Linked DNA regions of Streptomyces noursei ATCC 11455. The protein of the gene in region 1 interacts with the protein of each later gene in a pairwise test. Links are inferred from orthologs where the notes say so. Each region holds a gene or a part of one and is shown in the gene's direction. Other genes may lie near its edges.

Evidence for each region. The genes of interacting proteins can lie anywhere in the genome.
Region 2: the proteins of SNOUR_RS18795 (region 1) and mrdA interact in binary tests that used the Escherichia coli proteins (3 or more experiments, as listed by UniProt). The link is inferred for Streptomyces noursei ATCC 11455 from one-to-one orthologs.

What each region holds. Positions count from the first base shown.
Region 1 is NZ_CP011533.1:4,479,762-4,485,039, forward strand. The notes cover bases 1,043-3,997. They hold SNOUR_RS18795 (transglycosylase domain-containing protein), read left to right. Parts: upstream 1,043-1,398; coding sequence 1,399-3,597; downstream 3,598-3,997. Other genes in these bases: SNOUR_RS18800 (GatB/YqeY domain-containing protein), read right to left, coding at 3,708-3,997. In the rest of the region: ATPase BagB, read left to right, coding at 1-605; SNOUR_RS18790 (WhiB family transcriptional regulator), read right to left, coding at 673-1,017; more of SNOUR_RS18800, read right to left, coding at 3,998-4,172; SNOUR_RS18805 (metallophosphoesterase), read left to right, coding at 4,327-5,253. UniProt on the Escherichia coli protein: Cell wall formation. Synthesis of cross-linked peptidoglycan from the lipid intermediates.
Region 2 is NZ_CP011533.1:6,166,633-6,171,955, forward strand. Bases 1,556-4,555 are described here. They hold mrdA (penicillin-binding protein 2), read left to right. Parts: upstream 1,556-1,984; coding sequence 1,985-4,126; downstream 4,127-4,555. Other genes in these bases: mreD (rod shape-determining protein MreD), read left to right, coding at 1,556-1,988; SNOUR_RS26160 (FtsW/RodA/SpoVE family cell cycle protein), read left to right, coding at 4,123-4,555. Outside these bases: SNOUR_RS26140 (rod shape-determining protein), read left to right, coding at 1-76; rod shape-determining protein MreC, read left to right, coding at 315-1,244; more of mreD, read left to right, coding at 1,248-1,555; more of SNOUR_RS26160, read left to right, coding at 4,556-5,323. UniProt on the Escherichia coli protein: Catalyzes cross-linking of the peptidoglycan cell wall. Responsible for the determination of the rod shape of the cell. Is probably required for lateral peptidoglycan synthesis and maintenance of the correct diameter during lateral and centripetal growth.

The sequences.
Region 1 (5,278 bases):
CGTTCCTGGTGGTCGCCGCGCCGGAGCGGGACGCGCTGCGCGAGGCGGCGTACTTCGTCGAGCGGCTGGCGGCCGAGCAGATGCCGCTGGCCGGACTGGTGCTCAACCGCGTCCACGGCAGCGGCGCGGCCCAACTCAGCGCGGAGCGCGCGCTGGCCGCCGCGGAGGTGCTGACGGAGGACCTCGCCGACCACGCGCCGCAGGACGCGGAGGAGGCTCCGCAGGGGCCGAACGACGACCCCAACTCGCCCTACGGCGAGGCCGGTTCACCGCTCGCGGAAAATCTTGGTTCGGACGGCATTGTGGATCTCGCCGACGGGAAGACTGGATCACGTATCCCCGGCGGCCCCTCCCCCGCCGCCGCGGAGCATGCGGCATCCCCATCGACCCCGGCAGCGCAACTCGCCGCCGGTCTCCTGCGGCTGCACGCGGAACGCATGCAGGTCCTGGCGCGCGAACGACGCACCCGCGACCGCTTCACCGCACTGCACCCCGAGGTGCCGGTGGCGGAGGTCGCCGCGTTGCCCGGCGACGTCCACGACCTCGCGGGCCTGCGTGCGATCGGCGACCGCCTCACGCTGCGCCCGGCCGCGACCGACGACTGACCGACGGCCGCCCCGCGGCCTGCCGACGACCGGTCGGCGACGGACGGATCCTCCCCGGCCGACGGGCCTATCCGACCGCCGCGTACGCGTCGTCGAAGGCGTCGTCCGAGCAGTCCACCGGCAACATGCCCGTGCTGCGCTCGTATTCCGTACGCGCGGTTTCCAACAGGCGACGCCATGACGTGACCGTCGGACGGCGGCGCAGCAGCGCCCTCCGCTCGCGTTCCGTCATGCCGCCCCACACGCCGAACTCCACCCGGTTGTCCAGGGCGTCGGCCAGGCACTCCGTGCGCACCGGACACCCGGTGCACACCGCCTTGGCGCGGTTCTGCGCCGCCCCTTGCACGAATAGTTCGTCCGGATCGGTAGTGCGGCAGGCTGCCTGTGCACTCCAGTCGGTTACCCAGCCCATGCTGGCGCCGTCCTCTCCCCAAATCGAGGCTCCCCCACGGCGGCAAACGGCATATTCACCGTTGCCAGTTGAGGACGTTACGGAAGGCAGGCAGGGCGCAACACCCCCTTCGGGCCCAATCTTGAATGGCCCGAACGGACTATGCGTACGCGGCAGATCACCCAACGGAGTGACCGTGCGACATACGTCACTTCCCTCCCAAGCGGGACACTTCGCTGCGGTGGCAAGGGATTTCTGGCGCACAGCGGACATGTGGGACAGTGCCCAACCGGGGAGTAGGGGTTGACGAACTGAGGCGAAACCGTTCCGCTGCTGCAGGTGGGAACAGGCTAAACGAACAGGTGCGCCCCTGTCCGGCGAATGAGAACGTAGGGTGCCCTCATGGCTAAGAAGCGCGCGGGCGGGGGTCGGTCCAGGACCCAGCAGGCCGCCAAGTTCCTCGGTGTCAGCGTCCTCGCCGGAGCGGTCCTCGCCGGGATCGCGCTCCCGGCGGCCGGTGCGCTCGGCCTCGCGGCCAAGACGTCCGTCGAGGGATTCGACGACATCCCGGCCAACCTCCGGACCCCGCCGCTCAGTCAGCGCACCACCATCCTCGACTCCGACGGCGGCGAGATCGCCTCGGTCTACTCCCGCGACCGCACCGTCGTCCCCCTCAAGGACATGTCGCGGTACGTCCAGCAGGCGATCGTCGCCATCGAGGACGCCCGCTTCTACTCGCACGGCGCGATCGACGTGAAGGGCATCCTGCGCGCGGTCAACAAGAACGCCCAGTCCGGCGGCGTCTCCCAGGGCGCGTCCACCCTGACCCAGCAGTACGTGAAGAACGTCTTCATCGAGGAGGCCGGCGACGACCCGGACAAGGTCGCGCAGGCCACCCAGCAGACGCTCGGCCGCAAGGTCAAGGAGCTGAAGTACGCGATCAAGTTGGAGGACAAGCTCGGCAAGCGCAAGATCCTCCAGAACTACCTCAACATCACCTTCTTCGGCGAGCAGGCGTACGGCGTCGAGTCCGCCGCCCAGCGCTACTTCAGCAAGCACGCCAAGGACCTGACCCTGGAGGAGTCGGCGCTGCTCGCCGGCATCGTCCAGTCCCCGACGCGGTACGACCCGGTCAACCACCCGCAGGCGGCGACCGCGCGGCGCAACACCGTCCTGCGGCGGATGGCCGACCTGAAGAACATCACCCGGGCCGAGGCCGACGCGGCCGCCGCCCTGCCGATCAAGCTCAAGATCAGCCGCCCGCAGAACGGTTGCATCACCGCCACCGACGGCGCCGGCTTCTTCTGCGACTACGTCCGCGAGGTGCTGCTGAACGACAAGACGTTCGGCGCGACCCGTGAGATCCGTTCGCAGCGCTGGATGCAGGGCGGTCTGACCATCCGCACCACCCTGGACCGGCAGTCCCAGAAGGCGATCCAGGCGTCGCTGAGCAAGCACGTCTACGAGGACGACCCGGTCGCCGCGGCCGGCGCCGTCGTCCAGCCGGGCACCGGCAAGATCCTCGGCATGGGCCAGTCCCGGCCGTACGGCTTCGGCACCAACCAGACCCAGATCAACCTCTCGGTCAACCGCAAGATGGGCGGCGGGGCCGGCTACCAGCCCGGTTCGACCTTCAAGCCGATCATCGCGGCGGCCGCGCTGGAGCAGGGCATCAGCCCGTACCAGCAGTACTCCTCGCCGTTCAAGATGGCCTACCCGCGGCCGGTCCAGACCTGCACCGGCGAGTGGAACGGCACCGACACCGTCCAGAACGAGGACCCCAAGGAGGTCGGCCCGTACGCCATGAAGGAGGCGACCGCGAAGTCGGTCAACACCTACTACGTGCAGCTGATCAGCGACATGGGCGTCTGCCCCGCGGTCACCATGGCCAAGAAGATGGGCATCCAACCGGCCGACGGCAAACCGCTGAAGCAGGTGCCGTCCATGGCTCTCGGCATCCAGGAGATGTCCCCGCTGACGATGGCCACGGCCTACGCCACGTTCGCCAACGAGGGCACCTACTGCTCCCCCGTCGCCATCGAGTCGATCACCGACGCGCAGGGCAAGGCGCTGAACGTCCCCAGGACCAGCTGCCACAGCGCGATGTCCAAGAAGACCGCGGACACCGTCAACGCCCTCCTCAAGGGCGTCGTCGAGGACGGCACCGGCAAGCAGGCCGGCCTCAAGGGCCGCGACAGCGCGGGCAAGACCGGCACCACGGACAGCCGCTACGCCGCCTGGTTCGTCGGGTACACCCCGAACGCGGCCGGCGCGGTCTGGGTCGGCGACCCGCGGCACCAGCGCCAGATGTACGACATCACCATCGGCGGTGTCGCGCACGACAAGGTCTACGGCGCCGACACCCCCGGCCCCATCTGGCGCGACATGATGGCCGGTGCGCTGGACGGCCGCCCGGCCCCGGCCCTGCCGACCGTCCCGCTCGACGACCCCAAGGGCAACGGCGACGACGGCGACAAGGGCAAGGACAAGCCCCAGCAGAAGCCGAAGCCCCAGCCCGGCGGTGGCGACAACAAGCCCGGCGGCGGCTGGCACATCCCCGGCTTCCCGGACATCCTCGGCGGCGGGAACGGCGGTTGGTGAGCGCGGCCTGACCGGCACGGCGAACACGAGGAAGGGGCGCCCCCACGACGAGGGCGCCCCTTCTCCATGCCACGACGACCGGCCGCGCGGGCCGGCCGTCGCCTCCGGCCTCAGCCGGCCAGCAGCTTCTTCACCATCGCGGCGATCCGGCCGCCGTCGGCCCGACCCGCCACCTGCGGGTTGACGATCTTCATCACGGCGCCCATGGCCCGCGGCCCCTCGGCCCCGGCCCCGGCGGCCTCCGCCACGGCCGCGGCGACCAGCGACTCCAGCTCCTCGTCCGTCAGCGGCTTGGGCAGGTACCCGGCGAGCACCTCGCCCTCGGCCCGCTCGCGCTCGGCCTGCTCGGCCCGGCCGCCCTTGTCGAACGCCTCCGCGGCCTCGCGGCGCTTCTTGGCCTCCCGTGCGATGACCTTCTCGACCTCGCCGTCGGACAGCTCGCGCGCCTGGCTGCCCGCCACCTCCTCCTTGTTGATCGCGGTCAGCGTCAGACGGAGGGTGGAGGAACGCAGCTCGTCGCGCGCCTTGATCGCGGCGGTGAGGTCGTCCCTGAGCTTGTCCTTGAGCGTGGTCATGCCGTCGAGTATGCCCCGCCCCACCGACAACCGCCGCGCCTTTTCCCGCCGCGCGCCCCACGACACCCGCCCGCCTCCGCACGACCCACCCGTCCCACCGCCCCCGCCAAGATCACGTCTCCCCGTCCCCCGTCCTCTCTGCGACGATGGACCCATGCGCGCGCGATACGGAGTTCCCCTGTCCCTTGCCGCGGTCGGCGCGGCCGGCCTGGCCTACGCCGCCGGCTTCGAAGTCCGCTCCTTCCGCCTGCGACGCGTCACCGTGCCCGTACTGCCCCACGGCATGCGGCCGTTGCGCGTCCTGCAGGTCTCCGACATCCACATGGTCGGCGGGCAGCGCAAGAAACAGCGCTGGCTCCAGTCGCTCGCAGGGCTCCGCCCCGACTTCGTCGTCAACACCGGCGACAACCTCTCCGACCCCGACGGCGTCCCGGAGACCCTGGACGCCCTGGGCCCCCTGATGGAGTTCCCCGGCGCCTACGTCTTCGGCTCCAACGACTACTACGGCCCCCGGCTGCGCAACCCCGCCCGCTATCTCGTCGAGAAGGTCCAGGGCCGGCACGGTCTGAACGGCAACGCCCCCGTCGTCGGCGCCGTCCACAACCCGTGGGAGGACCTCCGCGACGCCTTCGACGCGGCGGGCTGGGTCAACCTCTCCAACACCCGCGGCCGTCTGAAGCTGGAAGGCGCCGAGATCGCGCTGACCGGCCTCGACGACCCGCACATCAAGCGCGACCGCTACGCCGAGGTCGCCGGCGGCCCGGAGTCCGACGCCGACCTCTCGCTGGCCGTCGTCCACGCCCCGTACCTGCGCTCCCTGGACGCCTTCACCGCCGACCGCTATCCGCTGATCCTCGCCGGTCACACCCACGGCGGCCAGCTGTGCGTCCCCTTCTACGGCGCCCTCGTCACCAACTGCGACATCGACACCCAGCGCGTCAAGGGCCTCTCCACCCACACCGCCGACGGCCACACCTCCTACCTCCACGTCTCCGCCGGCTGCGGCACCAACCGCTACACCCCGGTCCGCTTCGCCTGCCCCCCGGAGGCCACCCTGCTGACGCTGACGCCGCGCGGCTGACGCCCCGCCGTCCGCCCGGCCCCGG
Region 2 (5,323 bases), 1.7 Mb from region 1 along the record:
CGCGCTCGGTTCCGGCAAGTGCGTCGAGGAGTTCGAGGCGCTCCAGCAGGTCCTGGACTCCCAGCCGCGCCGCTGACCCACCAGGTCCCGGCCCGTCGCGCGGACGTCACACGACGTTCGCGCGGGCCGGGCAGCATAGAGAAACGGCCGCTCCGTCCGGCGGATCGTCGGCCCATACGCAACGCCCCCACAGACACGGTGCACTGACGCTTCACCACCGCGCCGTCACAGCAAGGCACAATGCTCAACCCCCGAACGAGACCGGCGGGGCCCGCAGCCGGCCGGTCCTACGAGGAAGGACACGGCCGCCGCACGTGAGGGACACACGAGAGAGCCGGCTGCTGCTGGTGCTGCTGGTCGCGATCGCGTTCGCGCTGATCACGGTCGATATCCGAGGCGGCGAACAGTCCCCGCTCGACGGTGCCCGGCAAGCCGCCGCCTCCGCCTTCGGCCCGGTGGAGCGCGGCGTGGCCCGCGTCGTCAACCCGGTCGGCAACGCCGTCAGCGCGGTACGCGACTCCGGCGACCGGCACAACCGCATCAGCGAGCTGGAACACCAGAACGCCGCACTGAAGCTCAAGCTCGGCTCCCCGGACCGCAACCGCAACCGCGCCGCCGAACTCGACAAGATCCTCAAGACCGCGGCCACCGGCCAGTACGCGATCAAGGGCGCCGAGGTCATCGCCATCGGGTCCGCGCAGGGCTTCTCCTGGACCGTCACCATCGACGCCGGCAGCAGCGACGGCATCGCCCGCGACATGACCGTCCTCAACGGCGACGGGCTGGTCGGTCGGATCACCACCGTCACCCCGCACACCTCCACCGTGCTGCTCGCCGCCGACCCGGAGTTCACCGTCGGCACCCGGATGGAGAAGACCAACGAGATCGGTTTCGCCAACGGCCAGGGCGTCCGCTCGCTCCGCGTCGAGCTGCTCAACGGCCGGGCCGACGTCAAGAAGGGCGACCGGCTGGTCACCTTCGGCTCCAGCAAGGACAAGCCGTTCGTGCCCGGGGTGCCGGTCGGCACGGTCACCAAGGTCGAGCCGCTCAACGGCGATCTGACCCGCACCCTCCAGGTCCGGCCGTTCGTTTCCTTCTCGTCGCTCGACGTCGTCGGCGTCGTCGTCCAGCCGCCCCGCAAGGACCCGCGGGACACCGTCCTACCGCCCCCGGTCAAGCCCAGGCCGACGCCGACGGTCACCGTCACGGCCACCCCCTCCGAGAGCGCTTCACCCAGGAGCTGACCGATGCGCATCAACCGGATCCTGCTCGCCACCCCGCTGGTGGTGGTCGCCCTGATCATCCAGGTCAGCATCCTCGCTAGACTCCAACTGCCGGGCGCCGTACCGGATCTGCTGCTGCTGGTCGTGGTCGGCCTGGCCCTGGTCTACGGCCATGTCGGCGGCTCGCTCATCGGCTTCGGCGCCGGGCTGCTGGCCGACCTCGCCCCGCCCGCCGACCACGCCATCGGCCGCTACGCCCTGGTCCTGTGCGTCATCGGCTACGTCGCGGGCCTGACCAAGCCGGACAACGGCCAGCACCGCTCGGCGACCCTGCCGCTGGTGGTCGTGATCGGCGCGGCCATCGGCTCGACGCTGATGTACGCCGGGGTCGGCTCCCTGGTCGGCGACACCGCCGCCCGACACGTCGGCCTGGTCGGGCTGCTGCTCAGCGCCACGCTCTACGACCTGTTGCTCGCCCCCTTCACCGTTCCGCTGGTGATGGCGCTGGCGCGCAGGACGGAGCACGATCCGCTGGCCACCGACGCCGGCGGCACCGCCGGCGGCCTCGGTCGGCACGGCTGGGGGCGCGGCGACGGCCGCTCCGGTGGGGTCGGTACGTGGACCGGGGGCTGGCTCACGACCGGCACCGGCCTCAAAGCCAGCCGCAACGCGATGAAGGCGATCCGCACCGGCCGGGTTCCCAAGCCGGCCCGTGGCGGACGCACCAAGGGGGTCAAGGGCATCAAGGGGGTCAAGCGCCTGTGAGCAACATTCCGGAGACGGGGAAGACCTCCCGCGTCACCATCCGGCTGGTCGCCATCCAGATCCTGGTCTTCTCACTGCTGGCGACGCTCGGCGGCCGGCTGTGGTATCTCCAGATCCGCAACGGCCAGGAGTACGCGGCCAAGGCCAGGTCCAACCACGTCCAGCAGGTCATCGAGCCCGCCACCCGCGGCTCCATCCTCGACGCCCGCGGCGTGCCGCTGGCCGACAACCAGACCCGGCTCGTGGTCTCCGCCAGCCGCACCGACCTGCTGAAGATGAAGGACGACGGCAAGGCCGTGCTCGCCCGGCTGGCCAAGGTGCTGGGCATGCCCGCGCAGGAGATCCGCAACAAGGTCCGGCTCTGCGACTCCAAGACCCCGCAGCCCTGCTGGAACGGCTCGCCCTTCCAGCCGATCCCGATCACCGACAAGGCCACCACCCAGCAGGCCCTGCAGATCCGCGAGCGCTCCGAGGACTTCCCCGGCATCAGCGCCCAGCCCACCGCCGTCCGCCGCTACCCGGCGCTCGGCAAGTCCAACACCGCCCAGGTCCTCGGCTACCTCTCGCCGGTCACCGACGAGGAGATCCAGCGGGCCAAGAACGGCGCCTCGCCGCTGCTGCGCTCGGACCAGGTCGGCCGGTCCGGTCTGGAGCGGCAGTACGACACCTTCCTGCGCGGCAAGGCCGCCGTCACCCGCTACGAGGTCGACAACCTCGGCCGGGTCATCGGGCAGGCCAACAGCGACAAGGGCCAGGCCGGTTCGACCCTGGTCACCAGCATCGACGCCCGCGTCCAGGCCATAGCGGAACAGCAGCTCGACAAGGCCATGAAGGACGCCCGCACCCAGGTGGACCGGAACACCGGCACCAACTACAAGGCCGACTCGGGTGCCGTGGTCGTCCTGGAGGCGAAGACCGGCCGGGTGGTGGCGATGGCCTCCAACCCCACCTACGACCCCAACGCCTGGGTCGGCGGGATCTCCGGCAAGGACTACGCCAAGCTGACCGGCAAGGACTCCAACTACCCGCTGCTCAACCGCGCCATCCAGGGACAGGCCGCCCCCGGCTCGATCTTCAAGGTCATCTCGACCTCGGCCGCGGTCAACGCCGGCTACCCCTTCGACGGCCACTACCCCTGCACCAGCTCGTACAGCATCGGCGGCCAGGTCTTCCGGAACTTCGAGGGCGAGTCGCAGGGCGACATCAGCCTGGGGCGGGCGCTGGAGGTCTCCTGCGACACCGTCTTCTACCGGCTCGGCCACGAGGAGTGGAAGAAGGACGGCGGCGACAAGCCCGTCCAGGACCCCCGCGACTGGTTCTACAAGACCGCCCACCAGTTCGGCCTCGGCAAGGAGACCGGCGTCGACCTCCCCAACGAGGTCAAGGGCCGGGTCCCCGACCGCCAGTGGAAGACCGCCTTCTGGAAGGCCAACAAGGACAGCTGGTGCGCGCACCCCAAGGACGCCAATGACTACGTCTCCAAGCTCGCCCGGGAGAACTGCCTCGAAGGCATGAAGCTGCACGCCTACGACTCGATCAACTACGCCATCGGCCAGGGCGACACCCTCGTCACCCCGATCCAGATGGCGACGATCTACGCGGCGCTCTCCAACGGCGGCACCCTCTACAACCCCACCGTCGGCAAGGCCATCGTCAGCCCCGACGGCAAGTCGGTGCAGACGATCCGGCCGAAGTCGCACGGCCATCTGCCGGACACCCCGCAGACCCTCCGGCAGATCGACGCCGCGCTCCAGGGCGTCACCGAGCGGGGCACCGCCGCCTGGCGCTTCCAGGGCTGGCCGCAGGACAAGATCCCGATGCACGCCAAGACCGGTACCGCCGAGGTCTACGGCAAGCAGACCACCTCGTGGTTCGCGACGTACACCAAGGACTACGCGATCGTGATGACCATCTCCCAGGGTGGTACCGGCTCCGGCGCCTCCGGCCCGGCCGTCCGCAACATCTACAACGCGCTCTACGGCGTCAACGACAAGGGCGAGATCGACGACAAGGCCGCGCTGCTCCCCAGGCCGGAGAGCAAGCTGCCCAAGATCGAGAGCGACGGCACCATCCTCTCGCCGCCCATCAAGCCGCCGGCCGACCCGTCGCCGTCCCCCTCCGGGAGCCCCCAGCAGTGACCACGCCGCTCTTCTCCCGGACCTTCTCCGTCCGCCGCTACGCCCCGGACCAAGGCGTCTGGGGCCGGCTGACGGCGCGTGACTCCGTGGTGCGCAGACTGGACTGGATACTGCTGCTGTCCTGCCTGGTGCTGTCCCTGATGGGATCGATCCTGGTCTTCTCGGCGACCCGCAACCGCACCGAACTCAACAAGGGCGACGAGTACTTCTTCTTCGTCCACCACCTGCTGAACACCTCCATCGGCATCGCGCTGGCCGGCGGCACCATCTGGCTGGGCCACCGCACCCTGCGCGGCGCCGTCCCGGTGCTGTTCGGCGCCTCGGTGCTGCTGGCGGTGCTGGTGCTGACGCCGCTGGGCGCCACCATCAACGGCTCCCGTTCGTGGCTCGCGATCCCCGGCGGCTTCTCGCTCCAGCCCGCCGAGTTCACCAAGATCACCATCACCCTGGGCATGGCGATGATCCTGGCGGCCCGGGTCGACGCCGGCGACCGCCCGCACCCCGACCACCGCACCGTCGTCCAGGCCCTGGGGCTGGCCGCCATCCCGGTGGGCGTGATCCTCCTGATGCCCGACCTCGGCTCGGTGATGGTGCTCGGCGCCATCATCCTCGGCGTGCTGCTCGCCAGCGGCTGCTCCAACCGCTGGATCCTGGGCCTGCTCGGCACCGGTGTCGTCGGCTGCGTGGCCATCTGGCAGCTCGGGCTGCTGGACGCGTACCAGATCGCCCGGTTCGCCGCGTTCGCCAACCCGAGCCTGGACCCGGCCGGCGTCGGCTACAACACCAACCAGGCCCGGATCGCCATCGGCGGTGGCGGGTTGACCGGCTCCGGCCTCTTCCACGGCAGCCAGACCACCGGCCAGTTCGTCCCCGAGCAGCAGACCGACTTCATCTTCACCGTCGCCGGCGAGGAACTCGGCTTCCTCGGCGCGGGCCTGATCATCCTCCTGCTCGGCGTGGTGCTGTGGCGCGCCTGCCGGATCGCCCGCGAGACCGGCGAGCTCTACGGCACGATCGTGGCCGCCGGTATCATCGCGTGGTTCGCCTTCCAGGCGTTCGAGAACATCGGGATGACCCTGGGCATCATGCCCGTCACCGGTCTGCCGCTGCCGTTCGTCTCCTACGGCGGCACCTCGATGTTCGCGGTGTGGATCGCCATCGGTCTGCTGCAGTCGATCCGCGTCCAGCGCCCGGTCT